One region of the Mesorhizobium sp. B2-4-18 genome, then DNA from elsewhere that is predicted to be linked to it. Evidence: predicted binding sites of a transcription regulator. Region 1 holds the regulator's gene; the other holds the start of a gene.
What was found. Region 1 encodes HrcA, which represses chaperone genes, less so after heat shock. Its sites were predicted from a motif close to GTTAGCACTCNCNNNNNGNGAGTGCTAAC; they were not measured.
Positions count from the first base shown of each region.

Region 2: a site for HrcA is predicted at 5,938-5,966, ahead of FJ527_RS22885 (co-chaperone GroES). Genes of this name have one in related genera too.

Region 1 is NZ_VFUW01000003.1:610,517-621,203, forward strand. It holds gene FJ527_RS10165 (isochorismatase family protein) at 1-175, opposite strand, end outside; gene FJ527_RS10170 (Xaa-Pro peptidase family protein) at 516-1,820, opposite strand; gene FJ527_RS10175 (GlxA family transcriptional regulator) at 1,970-2,941, opposite strand; gene FJ527_RS10180 (low molecular weight protein tyrosine phosphatase family protein) at 3,038-3,361, opposite strand; gene hemW (radical SAM family heme chaperone HemW) at 3,365-4,543, opposite strand; gene rdgB (RdgB/HAM1 family non-canonical purine NTP pyrophosphatase) at 4,540-5,217, opposite strand; gene FJ527_RS10195 (VOC family protein) at 5,217-5,627, opposite strand; gene rph (ribonuclease PH) at 5,811-6,527, opposite strand; gene hrcA (heat-inducible transcriptional repressor HrcA) at 6,683-7,765, shown strand; gene FJ527_RS10215 (hypothetical protein) at 7,869-8,066, shown strand; gene FJ527_RS10220 (sorbosone dehydrogenase family protein) at 8,172-9,515, shown strand; gene FJ527_RS10225 (LysE family translocator) at 9,635-10,252, shown strand; gene cysK (cysteine synthase A) at 10,430-10,687, shown strand, end outside.
Region 2 is NZ_VFUW01000010.1:92,846-103,532, reverse strand. It holds gene FJ527_RS22925 (nucleoside hydrolase) at 1-843, shown strand, start outside; gene FJ527_RS22920 (DUF1236 domain-containing protein) at 960-1,268, opposite strand; gene FJ527_RS22915 (hypothetical protein) at 1,338-1,562, opposite strand; gene FJ527_RS22905 (cupin domain-containing protein) at 2,336-2,938, opposite strand; gene FJ527_RS22900 (DUF982 domain-containing protein) at 3,044-3,352, opposite strand; gene FJ527_RS22895 (hypothetical protein) at 3,490-3,714, opposite strand; gene groL (chaperonin GroEL) at 3,776-5,407, opposite strand; gene FJ527_RS22885 (co-chaperone GroES) at 5,467-5,781, opposite strand; gene FJ527_RS22880 (usg protein) at 6,173-6,451, shown strand; gene FJ527_RS22875 (hypothetical protein) at 6,540-6,749, opposite strand; gene FJ527_RS22870 (ATP-binding protein) at 6,746-8,248, opposite strand; gene FJ527_RS22865 (glutathione S-transferase family protein) at 8,586-9,293, opposite strand; gene FJ527_RS22860 (hypothetical protein) at 9,492-9,800, shown strand; gene FJ527_RS22855 (aldo/keto reductase) at 9,822-10,652, opposite strand.

The sequences.
Region 1 (10,687 bases):
CCCAGTGATGAAGCGGCACATGGTTTTGACGCGCCGCCGCCTGCAGGCGCTGGACATTGGCGAGGATCTTTTCATAGCCCTCGACGAGGTAGCGCTTGTCCCGCCGGTGCTCTTCCTGCAGGTCGATGAACACAGCGGCCACCGTGCCGCGCCTGATGGAAATGGGGGCTTTCATGCGGATAGGGTCCGGGCCAACACGGTTCCTTTCAGCGCGCTGGCGCAGGCCCCGGCGATTGGCCGGCGCCTCCCCACCTTCGTCATCCACGGGCGGAGCAGGAGCGAAGCTCCGTCGCGGAGACCCGAGGATCCATGCCGTGACGTTGATCGACTGGTGCAACGGAGCAGAATTCGGACCATTGCTGCGCTTCTGTGTCGCGGCATGGATCCCTTGGGCTGCGAAGCAGCTCCAGAGGTCTGCGCCGCGTCGCTGCGCTCCTTGCTTCGCCCTAGGATGACGAAGCGATAGGAGGCCCCGTCGGCCGCGAAGGTCACGTCAGCGAGGTGGGCAGAAGGCATCAAACCTGCGTCTCCAAAAACTCATCCTCATACGGAAAGCGCGACAGAAGCTCGGTGCCGGTCTCGGTGATCAGGATTTCGTCCTCCAGCTTGACGCCTTCGCGGCCGCCCTTCTCGCCAATATAGCTTTCCACGCTCACCACCATGCCTGGCACGATATGGCCGTCGCGGCCATAGGTCTCGTAATCCATGGCATGCGCGATGAACGGTGTCTCGCCATGCATGCCGACGCCGTGCATGACCGAGGTGTAGCGCTGGTCGACGAAGCGGTCCGGAATTTTCCACGCCTTCTCGGCGATCTCGCGGAACGCCATGCCGGGCTTCACGATCGAAATATTGTGCTGAACCTGATCATGCGCCATGCGGTAGAGCGATTTCTGATAAGGCGTCGGTCTGCCCGGCCCGCAGCGGAAGGTGCGCGAAAAATCCGAATAATAACCGTAACAGCCGATCGTGTCGGTATCGAGCGCCAGCAATTCGCCGGGCCTGATCTTGCGGCCGCTGGCTTCATTGAACCACGGATTGGTGCGCTGGCCCGAGGTCAGCAGCCGCGTTTCGATGAACTCGCCGCCCTGGCGTATGACCTCGCCATACATGATGGCGAACAGCTCGTTCTCGGAAACGCCGGGCTTGATCGCTTCGCGCACCGCATAGACGGCGGCTTCGGCGCCGGCCATCGAGGCCAGCAGGCATTTGACCTCCTCCGGCGTCTTGACCGCGCGCACGGCGAGGATCTCGCCCTGGCAGTCCCGGACCTCGCAGCCGCGCTTTTCAAGCGCCAGGGCCTGCAGATGGCTGCAGCGGTCGAGCCCGAGCTTCATCGAGCCGCCGCCGTGCTTTCTCAAGAGTTCGGCGATCTCGTCGGCGAAGGGCCCGGCGGTCTCGTCGTCGCGGCCCGACACGGACGACCAGACGAGCTTGGAAGGACGCGCCTCGTCGATCGTGTCGAGCACCATGGAGACATGGTAGCTCTGCGGATATTCGAACAGCACGATCGGCCCGTCGGCCGGAATGAAGAAATAGCGGGTCGAGTTGCGCAGGAAATAGCCGAACATGTTGCGCGAACCGGTGGCGTAGCGCTGGTTGTAGGGGTCGAACAAAACGACGCCGCCATAGCCGGCCTCGCGCATCCAGCCGCGCAGTTTGTTGAGCCGGCCTTTGCGCAGGGCATCGGCATCGATGAAGGACGGCTCGGTGTCCGACAGCCACATGCCGCCGGCCGGGTCGGCCGCCGCCGGATGGCGCATGCGGTCCTTGAAGTCGACATCCTCGGTGCTGTCGGGGTCGAAAACGACGATGCTCATGGTGTCTGGCCTTTGGCTGGGTGTAGGGCCAGAGCATGGCGCAGGAGGATCGGGGCAATTGTGCGGAAAACCGCGTGGGTTGTGCGGGATACCGCTGCAGGACAGAGGGGGGCGCTGTCCCGCCAACGCCTCCCGCGTCAACGCTCGCGCTAATGCCTTCTCGCCATCTTCGGCGCATGGCCATGCTCCTCTCGAAAAGCCCGCGCAAAGCTCGACATCGAGGCAAAGCCGCAGGCCAGCGCCACATCGCGCACGGCAAGCGTCGAATGCGCCAGCAGGTCGGCGGCGCGTTTCAGCCTGAGCCGTCGATAATAGCCGTTGGGCGAGATGGCGAGTTCGGAGCGGAACGAGCGTTCGAGCTTGTCGGAGGAAACGCCGAGCTTCGCCGTCAGCTCGGCCATGCCGAGCCGCTCCTCCACCGCGTCTTCCATGATGGCGATGGCCGACAGCACCAGCTCGTTCTGCACGCCGGTGCGCAGGCGCAGCGGCATCAGCTTGCGGTCGACGCTCGAGCGCAATTGGCTGTGCACGAACCACTCGGCGACGCCCGCGGCAAGCTCGGCGCCGTAGTCGCGGGTGATGATCTCCAGCATCATGTCGAGGCTGCCGACCCCGCCGGCCGAGGTAAAACGCTTGCGGTCGATGACGTAGAGATCGCGGCGCAGCTCGATGTTGGGGAACGCCTCGGTGAAGGCGGCCTGGCTGGTCCAGTGCAAGGTGCAGGCATGGCCGTCGAGCAGGCCCGCGCGTGCCAGGAAGAACGCCGCGTCCGCCACCGCCCCGATATGCGCGCCATTGCGCAGGCTGCGGCGGATCCAGCTCGCTGCGTCCTCGGCGACGAGATGGTCGGCATCGCCGCCCGAGCAGACCACGATGCGGTCGACCTTGGGCGCTGCCTCGGCGTAAAAGCCTGGCTGGATGACGACGCCGTTCGAGGCCTCGACCGGATCTTGGGTCGCCCCGACGATGATCCAGCGGTAGCATTCCCGCTTCGCCAGTATGTTGGCGGCGCGCAGTGGCTCGATGACGGAACTGAACGCCATCATCGGAAAGCCGGGGAACACCAGCACCGCGAAGGTGAGCGGGGCGTCCGTGGGTTTGGGTGGTTCGCGTGTGGCCATGACGTCCGGAGCCGGGAGGATCGGGGCTACAATTCGGACAGATGGGCTTCGGGGTCAACGGTGTTCGGCCGAAGGCGAAGGGGCGAACGCAAGCGCTCAGTCCAGATACCGGGACACGCGCGCCTTCAAAAGCGCGATCAGCTCCGGGTCCATGAATTCATAATTGTCAGGGATATCGAGGCAGATCACCTTGGCCGCCTTCAGGCTGGCCTTGAACTGCTTCCGCAGTTTCGTCCGGTGGGTTTTCTGCATGACAAAGATGATGTCCGCCCAGCCGACGAGCTCGTGCGTCAGCGGCGTGTCGGCGTCATGATTGGTGCCAGCCGACGCGACTTCGATGTCGCGCCGCGTGGAAAACACTTGCTCGGCGGTCGGGCTGCGCAAGCGGTTCTGGCTGCAGACGAAGAGGACGTTTTTCAAAGGTTAGCGCGCCAAGTCCGCCACCACGGCGTCGAGCACGATCATGCCGGCCGGCGTGGCGCGCAGGCGGGCGTTGCCGATCGGCGCCACCAGGCCCTCGCCCTGCAGCACCGACAGGCGAGCGCTCGACAGCCCGCGCCCGGAGAAGGCCTCGTAGCGCGAGAGGTCGATGCCTTCGGCGAGCCTCAGCCCCATCAAAAGAAATTCGTCCGCCTCTTCGGAGCGCGTCAGCAGTTCGCCGCCGGTGATGCCATGGCCCTTGGCCTCGACCAGATTGGCCCAGGTTTCCGGCATCCGTTCGGCGATGGTCACCACACGATGGCCGTTCTCCACGAAGCGGCCATGCGCGCCGGGGCCGACGCCGACATATTCGCCGTAGCGCCAATAGGTCAGATTGTGCCGGCTCTCGGCGCCCGGCCTGGCGTGGTTGGAGATCTCGTAGGCCGGCAGGCCGTGCGCCGACGTGATTTCCTGCGTCAGTGCATAGAGATCGGCGGCGTGGTCGTTGTCGGGAACGACGAATTTTTTCGCCGCGTGGAGCGCATGGAAGGGCGTGCCTTCCTCGATGGTCAGCTGGTAGAGCGACAGGTGGTCGGCGGCATGGCCGATCGCCTGTTCGAGTTCCGCCTGCCAATCCTCCGGCGTCTGCCCGGGCCGCGCATAGATCAGGTCGAAGGAGAGCCGCGGAAAGATTTCGCGCGCGAGCCCGATGGCGTGCAAGGCTTCCCTTACATTGTGCAGCCGGCCGAGAAAGCGCAAATCCATGTCGTTCAGCGCCTGCACGCCGAGCGAGACGCGGTTGACGCCCGCTGCCCGGTAACCGCGAAACCGCTCCGCCTCGACCGAGGACGGGTTGGCCTCGAGCGTCACCTCGATGCCGTCAGGCACCGTCCAATTCCCAGCCACGGCGTCCAGAACCCTGGCCACGGTTTCCGGCTTCATCAGCGACGGCGTGCCGCCGCCGAGAAAGATGCTGGTCACTTCGCGTGGCCCGGTGCGCTGGCGCATCGTCGCCAACTCGGCCTCGAAGGCGGCGGCGAAGCGCTCCTGGTCGACCGGCTGGTGGCGGACATGGCTGTTGAAGTCGCAATAGGGGCACTTGGCCGCGCAGAACGGCCAATGGACATAGACGCCGAAGCCGGGACCGCGGTCGAGCGCCATGGTGGTGCCGGGTCCGATCATGCCGAGCCAGGCCTCACCGAACCAAGCCGGGCTTGGGCGAATTTCTGGAAGGCGCGGGCGCGGTGCGACAGCGCCGTCGCCTGGCCGGGTTTCCAGCCGTGCTTTTCCTCCGCGCTCATCTCGCCGAAGGTCTTGTCGAAGCCATTGGGCAAAAACACCGGATCGTAGCCGAAGCCGAGCTCGCCGCGCGGCGGCCAGACCAGCGTGCCCTCGGCCTCACCGCGATAATATTCGGCCTCGCCGTCGGGAAAGGCGAGGCAGATGACGGCGACAAAGCGGCCCGTGCGCCGTTCGGGCGTGGCCGCGCCGACTTCCTGCATCGCCACTTCGGTGCGCTGCATGGCCATGGCGAAATCGCGCGAACCGTCCGGAGTCTCGGCCCAGTTCGCGGTATAGACGCCAGGCGCGCCGTCGAGCGCGTCGACACACAGGCCGGAATCGTCCGACAGTGCCGGCAGGCCGGTCGCCTTTGCGGCGGCAAAGGCCTTGATGTAGGCGTTTTCCTCGAAGGTGGTGCCGGTTTCGTCCGGTTCGGGCAGGCCATACGCCTTGGCCGATTTCGCCTCGAAGCCGAACGGCCCCATCAGCTCGGCGAATTCGCGCAGCTTGCCTTCATTGTGGCTGGCGACGACGATCTTCTTGCCATCAAGCGTATGGAGGTTTGGCGAATGCATCAAAGGCCCCAGATTCTTGGCTCGGCGAACTCGATCGAATTGCCCGAAGGGTCGCGTATATAGATCGAACGGCCGCCTTGCGGCCATTCGAATTCGCTTTCGATGGCGATTTTCTTCGCCAAGAGATGGGTTTTCCAAAGCTCGATTTCATCGGCGGTCGCGGCAAAGCACAGATGGCCTTCGCCGACCGTGCCGTGCGGCGGCACCTTCAGCCGCGCATCGGACGCCGGGGGAATTCTGGTCGCCTCGGCGTTGAAGACGAGCAGGACGCCCGGGCCACAGCGGAAGAACAGGTGGCGGCCTTCTACCTTGCCAAGCAGGGTGAGGCCGAGGATATCGGTGTAGAAGACCTCTGCTTCAGCGAGGTCGGTGACATAGAGGGCGGATTCAAGAATGGCAGAGGGAGTCACGAGGCACCCCCCTCTGGCCTGCCGGCCATCTCCCCCGCAAGGGGGGAGATTGGCAGCGTGAGCGCCAGCTCATGGTATTCTATGCTGATTGTTGGCGAAGCTCTCGACAACATCCGATCTCCCCCCTTGCGGGGGAGATGCCCGGCAGGGCAGAGGGGGGTGCCCAGGCTCCGCATGAATAAACTAAGCCACCGCCATCTGCTGCAGGCTGACCAACCGGGAAATGCCCTTCTTGGCCAGGCCCATCAAGGCCGCGAACTGCTCTTCGGAGAAAGGCTCGCCCTCGGCGGTGCCCTGGATCTCGACGATGCCGCCCTTGCCGGTCATGACGAAATTGGCGTCGGTGCCGGCCGAGGAATCCTCGATATAGTCGAGGTCGATGACCGGCTGGCCGTCATGGATGCCGCAGGAAATCGCCGCGACATGATCCTTCAGCACTTTCGAAACGCTGGCCATCTGCCGCGCTTCCATCCAGCGCAGGCAGTCATACAGCGCCACCCAGCCGCCGGTGATCGAAGCGGTGCGGGTGCCGCCATCGGCCTGGATGACGTCGCAGTCGACGGTGATCTGCTGTTCGCCCAGCGCCTGCAGGTCGACCACGGCGCGTAGCGAACGGCCGATCAGCCGCTGGATTTCCAGCGTGCGGCCGCCCTGCTTGCCGGCGGAGGCCTCGCGGCGCATGCGCTCGCCGGTCGAGCGCGGCAGCATGCCATATTCGGCCGTCACCCAGCCCTTGCCGGAATTGCGCATCCAGCCAGGCACCTTTTCCTCAAGGCTGGCGGTGCACAGGACATGCGTGTCGCCGAACTTCACCAGGCACGAGCCTTCGGCATGCTTGGAGACGCCGCGCTCGAAGGATATGGCGCGCATTTCGTCGAATTGGCGTTTGGAGGGGCGCATTCGGCCTGCTTTCTTGTCATTTTTTGAATCGTGGCCGGCTTGTAGCCCCACCAAGCCCATGGCGCAAAGGAAAATGGCCGAGCGATCCGACACAGACACCGGGTTGCGCGCGGCCCACCGAAGTCTATATCCTTGAACCGGAGGTTTTTAGCCGAATGACCAAGGCAGTCGATCCCGCCTCGCAGTCGCTGGCTCTTCAGTCGCTCGACATGCGCTCGCGCGACATCTTCCGGCGCATCGTCGATTCCTATCTGCGGGACGGCGAACCCGTGGGCTCGCGCAGCCTGTCGCGCATCCTGCCGTCCTCGCTGTCGCCCGCCACCATCCGCAACGTGATGAGCGACCTCGAGCATCTCGGGCTGATCTACGCGCCGCACATCTCGGCCGGGCGCCTGCCGACCCAGGCTGGCCTGCGTTTCTTCGTCGATGCCTTCATGGAGCTTGGCGACCTCTCCGACGAGGAGCGCCGCACCATCGAGGCGCAGGTGCGGGCCTCCGGCTCGGGCGCGACGCTGGAGCATATGTTGACCGAAGCCAGCCAGATGCTGTCGGGCATGTCGCGGGGCGCCGGCCTGGTGCTGGCCGCCAAGAACGAGGTGGCGCTCAAGCATATCGAATTCATCCAGCTGGAGCCGACCAAGGCGCTTGCCGTGCTGGTATCGCAGAATGGCGACGTCGAAAACCGTGTCGTCGAGCTGCCCGCCGGCATCACCGTCTCGCAACTGCACGAGGCCTCGAATTTCCTCAACGCGCATATTCGTGGCCGCACGCTGGCCGAGGCGCGCACCGAGATCGCCCGCATCAAGGAAGAGACGAGAGCCGCCCTCGATACGCTGTCGCAGGACCTCGTCGAGAAGGGGCTTGCGGTGTGGGCGGGCGCCGAAAGCGGCCTGCCTGCCCGGCTCATCGTGCGCGGCCGCGCCAATCTGCTGGAAAACGTCACCGCCCAGGCCGACATCGAACTCTTGCGCCACCTGTTCGAGGACATGGAAACGCAGGACGGGCTGATCCAATTGCTCGACCTCGCCGAGCAGGGATCGGGCGTGCGCATCTTCATCGGCTCGGAAAACAAGCTGTTCTCGCTGTCGGGCTCGTCGCTGGTGGTGGCGCCCTATCGCGACAAGGACGCCCGCGTCGTCGGCGCGCTCGGCGTCATCGGCCCGACAAGGCTGAACTATGCCCGCATCGTGCCGATGGTGGATTATACGGCACAGCTGATTTCCCGCATGCTGAGGTAAGGAGTCCGAGGAATTATTGCTTTGGCTTCCATGCCGGAATTCGACCGCGAACGACTTTCCTGGCGGGACCGTAAATCCAGACAGGCTGCAAAGGAGAAAAAGAATGGCGCTGGAATCGTTCAAGGCCCAGATCAGTCTGCTGCTCGAGGAGATGGTCAACCAGCCGGAGGACCAGCACGAAATTCAGGAACAGCTGCGCGAAAAACTGCGCGAGATGCGCGCCATGGGCCTGCCATTGCCGGCCGATCTCGTTGAATTGGAAAAACGCCTGGACGACGATTTTTACGCTGCCGGGACCTGATCCGAGAAGTTTTGCGCATCGTGCGCAACGGAACCCACGGGCAAACCGATCGTTGCTTTCCTTCATGACGGATTGGAGGAAGTAATGCGATTAGCCGGACTGGCGATGTCCGCACTGTTTGTCACGACAGCGGCGCTCGCCCAGCAAGCCGACCAGCCTGTGCTCAAAGGCCCGGCCGCCTTCGGCGATTGGCGGGCGGACAGGCCCGGCGTGCGCCGGCTGATCAAGCCGGAAGACCTGCCGAAACCCTATGTCACCAAATCCGCGTCCAACAGCGCCGGCGTGATCGACATGCCGGCGGACGCAAAGCCGCATTTGCCGCCGGGGTTTTCGGCCGAGTTGATCGCCTCGGGGATCGACAATCCGCGCGTCGTGCGCATCGCACCCAATGGCGACCTGTTCGTTGCCGACAGCAAGGCCAACCAGGTTCGGGTCTATCGCCTGGCAAAGGGCAGCGCGAAAGCCGCGGAGAAAAGCATCTTTGCCGGCGGCCTCAACCGGCCCTATGGCATTGCCTTCTATCCCCCGGGCAAGGACCCGCAATGGGTCTACGTCGCCAACAGCGACAGCATCGTGCGTTTTGCCTACGGCAATGGCGACCTGAAGGCCTCGGGCGAGCCGCAAACCATCGTCGCCGACATCCCCTCGACCCACCACTGGACCCGCGACATCGCCTTCTCGCCCGACGGCAAGACACTTTACCTCTCCGTCGGCTCCGGCTCGAATGTCGCCGAGGACATGGGCAAGAGGCCCAGGGGCGGGCTCGACGCCTGGGTCAAGGCTAAGCCGCTCGGCGCCAGTTGGGGTTCCGAGGCGGGCCGGGCCGAGGTCCGGGCCTTCGATCCCGACGGCAAGAACGGCCGCACAGTCGCCACCGGCTTGCGCAACTGTTCGGGGATGACCGTCCAGCCGGCGACCGGCGCGCTATGGTGTGTCGTCAACGAACGCGACGGGCTCGGCGACAATGTGCCCGCCGAATACGCGACATCGGTCAGGGAAGGCGCCTTCTATGGCTGGCCCTGGTATTATATCGGCGACAATGAGGACCCGCGCCACAGGGGCGAGCGGTCCGATCTCACCGGCAAGGCTGACAGTCCCGACGTGCTGATGCAGGCGCATTCGGCGCCGCTCAACATCGCCTTCTACGATGGCAAGGATTTGCCCGCCGACACCGGCTTTCCCCAGGCGTATCGAGGCGACGCCTTCGTTGCCCTGCACGGTTCGTGGAACCGCGGCAACAGGACCGGCTACAAGGTGGTCCGGCTTCTGTTCGAGGACGGCAAGCCAACCGGCGAATACGAGGATTTCATGACCGGCTTCGTCGTTTCCAATGGCGAGGTGTGGGGCCGCCCGGTCGGCGTTGCGGCGGCCGGCGACGGATCCTTGATCGTCTCCGAGGACGGCAACGGCACGATCTGGCGCGTGACTTATGGTGGCGACCGCTCCTGATCCTTGCTTGCGAACCGGGCCATTGCCGTCTGGCGCAAGCGAATCCCGCGCTCAGGGCGTTCTCCTGGAGGCCCGCCTCGTGCGACAACGGGCGCGACCGCCCTTGGACGCCAACGCCAATGACCCTCACCGGATTCCTCGCCTATAGCGCCGCTCTTGGTATCGCCGCCGCCATTCCTGGCCCCGGCATCACCGCGTTGGTCGCGCGTGCGCTGGGCTCGGGCTTTCGCTCGTCGCTGGCCATGTCCTTCGGACTCATGCTGGGCGATCTCACCTACCTGACCGCCGTGGTGCTGGGCCTCGCCTTCGTCGCGCAGGAGTTCGGCATGGTTTTCCTGGCCATCAAATGGGCCGGCGTCGCCTACCTGGCTTTCCTCGGCTGGCGCTTCTGGACCGCCGGCATCACACCTGAAACCGTCGAAGCCAGGAAGGGAAAGGGCGGCTTGCTGTCGAGCTTCGTCGCCGGCCTCACCGTGACGCTCGGCAACCCCAAGACGATGATCTTCTACCTCGCCATCACGCCGACCATCGTCGACCTGAAGACGATCACGCTTGCCGATTACGGCATTCTCGTCGCGCTGACGGTCGTCGTCCTGTTCGTCGTGCTGGTGCCTTACCTGGCGCTGGCGGCCAAGGCGCGCTGGTTCCTGAAGTCGCCGCGCGCGCTGAAGGTGCTGAACCGCACCGCCGGCGCCTTCATGGTTGGCGCGGCGGCGGCGATCGCCGCTCGTCAGTAGGTCGTTTCGGCCAAACCATTCCCTGCCCCGGCTGTTTCGGGAAATGCTTTTCCGAGGGCCAGGCGTTTTCAGCACGCGCCCCACTCGGATATTTTCCAGCCGCAGCCTATCTTGCGCGGTTGAAAGCCCTATTCTGTCGGCTACTGCCAATTGCCTGAAATCCAGGGAGCGAAACCAATGAACAAGCCCGTCACTTCAGCCCGCGTGCCCGGCCGCGGCCGCATCTACGATTCCATCACCGACACGATCGGCGACACGCCCCTGGTACGGCTCGACAAGTTCGCCAAGGAGAAGGGCATCGTCGCCAATCTGGTCGCCAAGCTCGAATTCTTCAATCCGATCGCCTCGGTCAAGGACCGTATCGGCGTAGCGATGATCGAGGCGCTGGAAGCGGCCGGCAAGATTGCCCCCGGCAAGACCACGCTGATCGAACCG
Region 2 (10,687 bases), on a different contig from region 1:
ACGCGCAATGCTCTGGCCGTATGCACGGCCTACGGCATCAAGGTGCCGGTGGCGAAGGGCTCACCCGGCCCGCTCATCGGCGAGCAGGTGCTGGCCGTCGAAATCCATGGCGATACCGGGCTCGACGGCCCCGTCCTGCCGCCCGCCTCGTTCGAACTCGACAAGCGGCATGCCGTCGACTTCATCATCGACACGGTCATGGCACACGAGCCGAAAACCATTACGCTGGTGCCGGTCGGTCCCTACACCAACATCGCGCTCGCCATTCGCAAGGACCCACGCATCATCGGGCGGGTGAAGGGCGTCGTCGCGATGGGCGGAGCCTACACGCGCGGCAACATCACGCCAGCGGCGGAGTTCAATGTCTATGGCGACCCGGAGGCCGCCGACGTGGTGTTCCGCGCCGATTGGGATGTCACCATGGTCGGCCTCGACCTCACGCACCAGGCGCTGGCCACTCCGGACCTGCAAAACAGGGTGCGCGCCGTCGGCGGCCCGATCGCCAAGTTCATCCTGGATATCTGGGAGTTCATAGCGACCACGCATGGCGGCCTCCTGCAGATCGAGTATCCAGCCGTCCACGACGCGTGCTGCGTCGCGGCCATGATCGACCCGACCGTCTTCACCACCGAGAAGGCCGATATCCGCGTCGAAATCGCCGGGCGGTGGACCAAGGGCATGACGGTGTGCAATTTCGAGAAGATGGGCGGGATGCACCATTTTGGCGGCACTGCGAGCGAGCAGGTCGACTTCCGCCATACCGTGGCGATGAAACTTGACCATCCGAAATTCTGCGGCCTGATCGTCGATGCGCTGGAGCGGTTAACCCACGCCAAGGCCTGACGGGTGAAGGTTTCGGCGATGTTCACAGGGATTAAGTGGCTCCGTATAGAAAGCCCGCCGCGCCATTTTTGCGGCACGGCGGGCCGCCCCCGTTGGCCAGGGACGAACTACCGGCATCACTCGATGATCTGCACGACCCTGCGTGTATCGGGGTCAACCAGAACCGCATGATCGCCGACAACAGTGTATTTGTATCTGACGTCGGGGACGTCGATTGTATGAAGCTCGACGGTGTCAGGGAGAGCGGAGCCGACGTTGAGTTCGACGCCGAGCAGGCTGACTGATGCGAGTTTTTGCTTATGGATGTATTCGCGGACGACCGTCTGCTGCTCAGGCTTGAGAATTACGACGTCTCCCGCGAAGGAAGCACCAATTCCAGCCATAAGCGCGAGGGCCGCGACAGCGCCGACAAGATATCTTTTCATGACAAGTCCTTTTGTGAACCAAGAAACATTTTCAGAGGCCAGAATTATTCTGGCCTCTGCCGCAGCCAATCAGCCACCATTGGCAGGTGCCGCGGGCTTCGCGGGCGCTGAAGTGGCCGGAGCTTCCACCTTTGGCGCCTCAACCTTCACGTTGATGTCCTTCCCGCCGCCGCCACCGATGTTGATGACACCGGTAAATATCAGCAGGACAACGATAGCGATTATCGCAAGAACAATAGCGACCGCAGTGCCGCCACCACCTCCAGAATTAACAACAGTTGGACCGTCAGCCATGACTTTCTCCTCTCCTATTCTTTGAGTTGTCACCGGTCACCAACGGCTCCCGCTGCATTGCGTTCCCGGGCAAGGCTTAGGTCTAAGAATTGGCAAGACTGAAGTCGTATGCGGCAACCCATGTCTTGCCGATACGTTGGGTTTCGCGCCGGAGCAACGCAGCCAATCATCCATCATCGCGGAATCCAGCTCGACCGCCGGATATTCTGAGAGCGAGGCAAGCAGTGACATCAGCCCAGAGACCGAGCATCCACGACGACAATCGCCCCGCAAATGACAATGATGTTCAGGCCCCGGAAATCCCGTCGGGCCCGCCCGTCTGTCTGAGTGAGGACGCCAACATGGTCGATCTTGTCAGGCGAACCGAGCGCTTGGCCATCGCCGTTGTCGTGGGAATGGCGATCTGCCTGACGCTTATCCCGGCGATCTATGTTGCCCTCACCTACGGAATGTAGACGGTATATCAGTCGTCTGTCCGCTCCGAGGCAGGCGCAATCTCTTCACCACCTGCTTTCTCCAGGCTTGCTCCCATTGCGCCTGGCATGCCGGACATGTTCCCGCGCGCCATCAATCCCGAGAATCTCAGACACAAAAGAACCCGCCCCGGCGTCAACCGAAGGCGGGCTCTCTCCGTTTTCCAGTCCGTTGATAAAGCATTCGACGGCTATCAACCTCCAATGCCCGAGAGCGTTCCACCGGAGTGATGAACTATGCTTCGATCTGCCCGTCGATCGTTCCGAGGCAGGGCCTGCTCTCTTTCGCCTTCGGCGAACTCAATCTTTCTTCCACGCCGCCAGCAGCGGGCCCTTGCTTCCATAGACGGGGTCCTTGCGCGGACGGCCGACCTTGGGGATCGTCACCACCGCCTTGGCGTGATCGGCGGTGGTCGTGCATTCGTCATAGGTGCCGGACGGCGGATAGGCGCCAACGACGAGAAAGTCGTCCGAAGCGGAGATGCGCTGGTGCCCCGTGCCGGCCGGAAGAACCGCGACATCGCCGGCCTTCAGCGCCAGCGTTCGGCCCTTCTTGCCGCCAAACCGGACCTTCGCCGTGCCACGCGCCACGCCGAGCACTTCGTGGATGCGCGAATGGTAGTGAACATAATCGTAGATGCCGTTGCGCCAGCTGTCTCCCCAGCCATTGGCCGAGAAAAGCGCCTCTAACACGGCCGCGGGATCGAAGTCTTCCGGCAATCTCACCGCGCCGTGATAGACGACCAGCGGCCAGGACGGATGATTGGGCACCAGGCCATCATCGCCAAACCTGAACTCGTTCGCTTTGCGCGGCCTGACAAGGTCGGCCGCCTGACGGCTGTCCGGTCTTGCGGCACCGGTCACCTGTTCGGCCACTTTCTTGATGCTTTGCAGGATGCTCATGACGTCGCCTCGCCTCGGGGAACCAACACTGATTCAACCCGATGGCCATCGCTTGGTTCCCCGCGGGCTCGCGCCCGCCACCGCCGCGAGGCGGACCGCTGAAGATCAGACGGACCTGCCGCCTCGCCCCGCCTGCAGCGCATTGTCCATCGCAGCGGCCGGCGAAACCATATCCGGCAGCAATATGTCGTTGCGACGTGCGAAGGTGACCAGCGTCGCGCGCACCGTCTCCGGGTCGATCTCACCGGCGATGCCCGCCTTGCAGGCATTGAGGGCGACGGCATGAGCGCCGTTGCGGCTGGCGGCCGGCCAGTCCTGCAACAGCGCGTAGGCTTCCATCACGCTTTCGATCTTCCTCGGAAAGCCCATTCCGACCAGAATGGTCACCGGTTCTTCAAACTGCCAGCGATGCATGGCTTGTGCCTCCTCTCGATTGTGCGGACCCGCGGCGGGCCGAACACCGGAAGGCGCGGCCCGCCGCGTAAGGTTCATGGGACTGCCCGTAAGGTTCATGGGACTGCCCGTAAGTTTATGGGACTGAATGTCAGCGCTCAGCCGCCGGCCGAGGCCTCGGACGCCTCCGACACCTGTTGCGCGGCCAGGAACATCAGCGTCGCGGCAACGGTCCGCCGCTTCCAGCCGGCGGCTTCGGCCCTGTCGAGCAGTTCCGCCAGCAGCGGCTTCAACGCACCGCGGCATTCGCTTTCATAGGCCAGGAACTCCTTTGCCTGATGTGTCGGCGCGGGCACGGGCCCAAGGTCAGCAAGCGCATCCATATCTCTCTCCCTTCAACCGATGCCCGCTCCCTGTCGAGGGAGCGGGCGGACTGGTCGGACCTCAGAAGTCCATGCCGGCGCCGGCCGGCATTGCCGGGCTGGCGGCTTCCTTCTTCGGCTTCTCGGCCACCATTGCCTCGGTGGTCACCAGCAGGCCGGCGACCGACGCCGCATCCTGCAGCGCGGTGCGCACCACCTTGGCCGGGTCGATCACGCCCTGGCCATAGAGATCGCCGAACTCGTTGGTCTGAGCGTTCCAGCCCCAGCCGAATTCGCCCTTCTCGCGCAGCTTGCCGACGATGATCGAGCCTTCAGCACCGGCATTTTCCGCGATCTGGCGGACCGGCGTCTCGATGGCGCGGCGCACGATCTCTACACCGGTCTTCTGGTCGGCATTGTCCGTCTGGACAGCATCGAGCGCCTTGGCGGCCCGAAGCAACGCGACGCCGCCGCCAGGCAGCACGCCTTCCTCGACAGCCGCGCGGGTCGCGTGCAAGGCATCGTCGACGCGGTCCTTGCGCTCCTTGACCTCAACCTCGGTCGAGCCGCCGACGCGGATCACCGCGACACCACCGGCAAGCTTGGCCAGCCGCTCCTGCAGCTTCTCGCGGTCATAGTCGGAGGTGGTCTCCTCGATCTGGGCCTTGATCTGCGCGACGCGGCCCTGGATTTCTTCCTTGCGCCCGACGCCGTCGACGATGGTGGTGTTTTCCTTTTCGATCACCACCTTCTTGGCGCGGCCCAGCATCTCCAGCGTCACATTCTCGAGCTTGATGCCGAGATCCTCGGAGATCGCGGTGCCGCCGGTGAGGATCGCGATGTCTTCCAGCATGGCCTTGCGGCGGTCGCCGAAGCCCGGCGCCTTGACGGCCGCGACCTTGAGGCCGCCGCGCAGCTTGTTGACGACCAGCGTCGCCAGCGCCTCGCCCTCGACATCCTCGGCGATGATCAGCAGCGGCTTGCCCGACTGGACCACCGCTTCCAGCACCGGAAGCAGCGCCTGCAGGTTGGCGAGCTTCTTTTCGTGGATCAGCACGTAGGGCTCGTCAAGTTCGACGCGCATCTTGTCCTGGTTGGTGACGAAATAGGGCGAGAGATAGCCACGGTCGAACTGCATGCCTTCGACGACTTCCAACTCGGTCTCGGCGGTCTTGGCTTCCTCCACCGTAATGACGCCTTCATTGCCGACCTTCTCCATCGCTTCGGCGAGGAAGCGGCCGATCTCGGCGTCGCCATTGGCGGAGATGGTACCGACCTGCGCGATCTCGTCGTTGCGGGTCACCTTGCGGGCGTTGGCCTTCAGCTCGGCGACGACGGCGTCCACCGCCTTGTCGATGCCGCGCTTCAGGTCCATCGGGTTCATGCCCGAGGCAACGGCCTTGGCGCCCTCCTTGACGATGGCCTGGGCCAGCACGGTCGCGGTGGTGGTGCCGTCGCCGGCAAGGTCATTGGTCTTGGAGGCGACTTCGCGCACCATCTGCGCGCCCATGTTCTCGAACTTGTCCTCAAGCTCGATTTCCTTGGCGACGGTGACGCCATCCTTGGTAATGCGCGGCGCACCGAACGACTTTTCAATGACGACATTGCGCCCCTTGGGGCCGAGCGTCACCTTCACCGCATTGGCCAGGATATCGACGCCGCGCAGCATCTTCTCGCGCGCTTCGGTATGGAATTTTACCTCTTTGGCAGCCATTGGATCACTCCTCTATGTCTAGGCAGCATTCGTTGACTGGTGGATTTTCTAAGAAGCCGTCAGGCGGCCTTCTTCACTTGCGCGGTCTGTTCGATCACGCCCATCACGTCACTTTCCTTCATGATGAGCAGATCCTCGCCATTGAGCTTGATCTCGGTGCCGGACCATTTGCCGAAAAGGATACGGTCACCCACCCTGACATCCAGCTCGGTCAGTTTGCCGCTGTCGTCGCGCGCGCCGGGACCGACGGCGATGACTTCGCCTTCCTGCGGTTTTTCCTTGGCGGTATCGGGAATGATGATGCCGCCGGAGGTCTTTTCCTCGGCCTCGATGCGGCGGACCAGGATACGGTCATGCAATGGACGGAACGCCATGTCGTTCTCCTCTTGGGACAAACAGGTTTTCAGCTTCCTCCACACCGGACCGGCAATTCGGGCCGATGCGGAATGCGGCGACCCTTTGTCAGGCATCGCGCGCGCATATCGAGCTAGTTTTCCCTTTTTTCGGTTTCAAGAGGCCGGCCAGAAAATTTTAGCACTCACGCCGTCGGAGTGCCAACTCACTGTTATAGCGGTCTTATTCGCTCTGCGTCGGGAGCCGCCCCTTGAATTTACGCCTAGATCCGGCAAAATTATCCGAGCCGGTACCATCGCCGGCGCCGGAACCGCTCACCCTCTGAAGGAGTTGTTTACCGACGGCGCACATTGATGGGCCGAGAGACTTTTTCGCCGTTGCGGCCACCGCTGCCGCCGAAAGGAGACACGAATGATCGCAAGCGTCAGCAAGGAGTTCCGCCTCCAGATGGAAGGCTATGGCCTGACCACCGCACAAATCCATTACCGTCTGCCTGACCATCGGAGCCTGCTGCAGCTTTATGTCTGGCAGGACTACGACCTGGCGCCGGAGTTCCCCGAACTCAAGGGCTTTCTCTCCTATTGGGAGCGCGAATTGGACGGGCCGCTTCACTCCGTCCACATCGCCCACCACCGGCTCATCACCCCATCGGAATGGCGGGCGGTCGACGGTGTCATCACGGTCCAGTAAGGGCGGCGTCATCGCGCGGTGCTGACCTTACCAGAAGCCGACCAGCGACCTCACCATCGCCTTCGCACCCGCCGTCTGCAAGCAAGCTTCAGATACGATGATTGACCAGCGCCACGCCGAGCCCGGCAAGGATCGAGCCGCAGGTTCCCGGCACCAGCCACCTTGCGCCGCTTGCCGGGGACCGCGCAAGGGCCAGCGAGGCGATGCCGGCCGCCGCCAGGTCCGCCATCGAGAACCAGCGGATCAGCGTTCGTCGATGAGCTCGCAGTGCCGCCACGGCCACGTTGGATGCCCTCACAAAGCCAGGCTTCCCTGCTCCGCCCCCTCGGCATTGGGATCGCCGGGCGCCGTTGCCCAGGCGAGTTCGACCAGCGTCACGGTGCGCTTCCCCGTGCCGTCGACCTGGCAGACGATGAGGCCCTGCTCCTCGATATAGGTGAGCAGCCGCCGGGCGCGGCGCATGGAATGCGAGCCGTAGGCGCGGGCGATCGCGCCATCGCTCGGGCACGGCCAGCCCTCCTTCGCCGCGCGCGCGATCATCATGAACACGCCTTGCATGTCCTCCGGCAGCAGCGAAGCGCGCACCGAGACGTCGCGCCACACATCGTCCTCGCTGGCTTCGGCCCCCAGTCCGGCACGGGCGCGCGTCAACATGCGGCGGAAGGTGGGCAGGTCAGGCACGACCGAGGCGAGGCCCTCGATGCGGCAGCGCACGACAAACTCCTGGTAGAGCACCCCGATCACGCGGAAGCCCGCGTCAGGTTGTGCAAGAATGGCGCGCAGCACGCGGTCCACCCGCTCGCGCCGCTCCGCCAGATCCCCGGCGCTGACTTGCGGCTCCGCCGGTTCGGGGCGGATTTCCAGCGCAGCCGACTTCGCCGCCATCAACTGGTCGAGCAGGTCCGGCGACGCCACCCGGCGCGGCGCACGCATCGTCTCGGGCGGCGGGGCGGCCAGGATGATGGCGCGGGCATCCTCGAGCGCCGCCTCCGGCAGCGGCATCAGCTTGGGCGTGCCGTTGCGCGGGCTGGTGTCGGTCGGGCCGATGCGCAGGCCGAGCGGCCGGCGCGACAGTGCCGGCCCCAGCGCCATGAACTGGCCGCGCTCCAGATCGCGGAACGCCTCCGCCTGCCGCCGCTCCATGCCTAGGAGATCGGCCGCGCGCGCCATGTCGATATCGAGGAAGGTGCGGCCCATCAGGAAATTGGAGGCTTCCGCCGCGACGTTCTTGGCGAGCTTGGCCAGCCGCTGCGTGGCGATGATGCCGGCAAGCCCGCGCTTGCGGCCCCGGCACATCAGGTTGGTCATGGCGCCGAGCGAAAGCTTGCGCGCCTCGTCCGACACCTCGCCGGCCACCGCCGGCGCGAAAAGCTGAGCTTCGTCGACCACCACCAGCATCGGGTACCAGTGGTCGCGCGCGACCTCGAATAGCCCGCCGAGAAAAGCGGCGGCGCGCCGCATCTGGTTCTCGGCATCGAGGCCTTCGAGGTTGAGCACGGTCGAGACACGGTGGATGCGCGCCCGCTCGCCGGCCGCCTGCAGGCCGCGCTCGGTGTGCTCCTCGGCATCGATCACCAGATGGCCGTAGCGTTCGCCCAGGGATACGAAGTCGCCTTCCGGATCAATGATGGTCTGCTGCACCCAAGGCGCGCTCTGTTCCAGGAGACGCCGCAAGAGGTGCGACTTGCCGGACCCCGAATTGCCCTGCACCAGAAGGCGGGTCGCCAGCAACTCCTCGAGATCGAGTTTCGCCGGCGCGCCCGCTGTCGTGTGTCCCATCTCGATCGCAACGGTCATGCCAGACTCATCAGCTCCTTCGCGGACGGGCTTAGCAATCCGATCGCGGCCCGTCGAGCAGGGCATGGCTGCCGATTCGCGTTGCGCACAGCCGAGACAATGACGATCTGGCCGCGATGGACGGCCGCAATCCGGCGGGCCTGCCGTTTACGGCCCTGACCTGTGGATAGTAACCACCTGTTCACCATGGGCCGGCGTTTCGATTGCGGCGGCCGGCCATCCGCTTAGCCTGGCCTCTGCATCGCCCCCCAAAGCGATGCACCCCAACGCCCCCAAATGGCGGCCGGCGTTTTCAAGTTTCTCTCCAAACGTATACGCCGGTCGCCACCCCTTTCGACTACAGCCTCGGCGCCTCATGCGGCTCGACCTGTCCTGGGACTGGCGGCAATCGCGGCGCGTCCAGACCCTCGAAGGGATCACGCCAGGCGTCGATCGCTTCAAGCCGCCGATACCAGCGATCGACCAGTCGATAGTCGCCGAGCGGCAGGCCCGCGACATCGTTGAAAGGCAGGAAGGTCGCCATGCGGAAGTCGGCATAAGAGACTTCGTCTCCGACCAGCCATTGCCGGCCCGCAAGCGCGGTCTCCAGGATCGCCGCCGTTGTGTGAAACAGTTTCAGCCCATCCTCGACCAGTTGGTGATCGATCGGCCCGATGTGATAACGCTGCTTGGTGCCGCGCTCGAAATGCACCATGTCGCAGGCCCGCATGAAATTCTCCTTGCCCCAACTCAGCCAGCGGATCATCTCGGGCTCATCGTCGCCGCTGCGCCAGAAATCGGACCCCATGTCGCGCGACAACCGGCAGGCTATGGCGTCGGCCTCCCACAGGCTTCCGCCGGGCCAGGCCAGTATGGGCAGGGAAAGGTTGGGATTGAGCGGCCGAAATCGCTCCGCTTGCCCCGGCGCGAACGGCGACGCGAATTCGAAGGTCACCCTCGCCCCGAGATGACGCGCCACCGCGACCCCCAGGCGCGGATTGGGGTTGCGGCTGAAGTACAGTTTTGTTTCCACCCCAGCCGGCATCGGCTCGACTTCGTCACTCATGAATGCCTCTCCTTGTCTCGGCGACCGTCGCCAGATCAAGGACGGATGCGGCTGGTGCAATCCGACAAATCATCCACTCCCCGTGCGCCGGGCGGAACGAGCAGCCTATCGAAACAGGACGGGTTGCGCAAAGTTTGGGTTGACCGTCTCCGACGACGAGGCGACACTTCATCCCACAGCAAGGCAGGAGGAAATACGATGGACGAGCCCGACCGCTGGCGCCACATGTCGAGCGCGCCAAAAGACGGCAGCCGGATCCTCGTGACGGTCCGCCCATCCGAGCAGGGGCCGGCGGAAGTCGACCTCGCCTACTGGTCACGCGCCGATCAGTTCGGTGACGAGGGCTGGCGCGCCTCCGATTCCTCGCCCGGCCGCGTCGTCGAATATGCCGAGCCGGAGCTGAAGTGCTGGATGCCGATGCCCTCGGCCAATCTCAGCCGGGGCGCCTCGATGCCGGCGCCGTGGGAAGGCGACGACGCGCAACAGCTGGACGGCTCGGGGATTTAGCGCGCCGGCCGCTTCGTCCTCTCAGAACAGAAACGCCGCCGTCACCGGATTCGGACCGTTACGGCCGTCAGCCGAATCCATGCCGGCGATCGTCTCCAGGTCCTGTGCGTCCAGTTCGAAATCGAAGACATCGAAATTGGCCGCGATGCGGTCCTGGCGCACCGACTTCGGGATGACGATCAGCCCTTGCTGGAGATGCCAGCGGATCATTGTCTGCGCGGTGGACTTGCCGTGTTTGCGGGCAATGCCTGATATGGTCGGGTCGCTCAGCAACCGGCCGCTGCCCAGCGGACTCCAGCTTTCCGTATGGATGTCGTGCCGGGCGTGAAATTCCCTCAGATCGCGCTGCTGGAAGCGCGGGTGCAGCTCGATCTGGTTGACGACGGGCGTCACGCCCGTCTCGCCGATGATGCGCTCCAGATGATCCCTGTTGAAATTCGAAACGCCGATCGACTTGATGCGGCCGGCCTGCTGCAGCTCGACGAGCGTCTTCCACGCCTCGACATATTTGTCCTGGCTGGGCACCGGCCAATGGATCAGGAACAGGTCGAGCTGCTCGACGCCGAGCTTCTTCATCGTGTCGTCGAAGGCCCGCAGCGCCGCATCGCGCTGGTGGGCGCCGTTGCGCAGCTTCGAGGTGATGAACAGCTCTGCCGCCGGCACGCCGGCGGCGCGGATCGCCTCGCCGACCCCTTCCTCGTTCCGGTAGCCCTCGGCGGTGTCGATCAGCCGGTAACCGGCCTGGATCGCCCAGCCCACCACCTGCGCCGTGATGTCGTGATCGACCTGCCAGACGCCAAGGCCAAGCTGGGGAATGGCGGTGCCGTCGTTCAACGTGATCTGTTCGGGCATGGGAGAATCCTTTTGTGGGGGATGGTCCAGCCTAT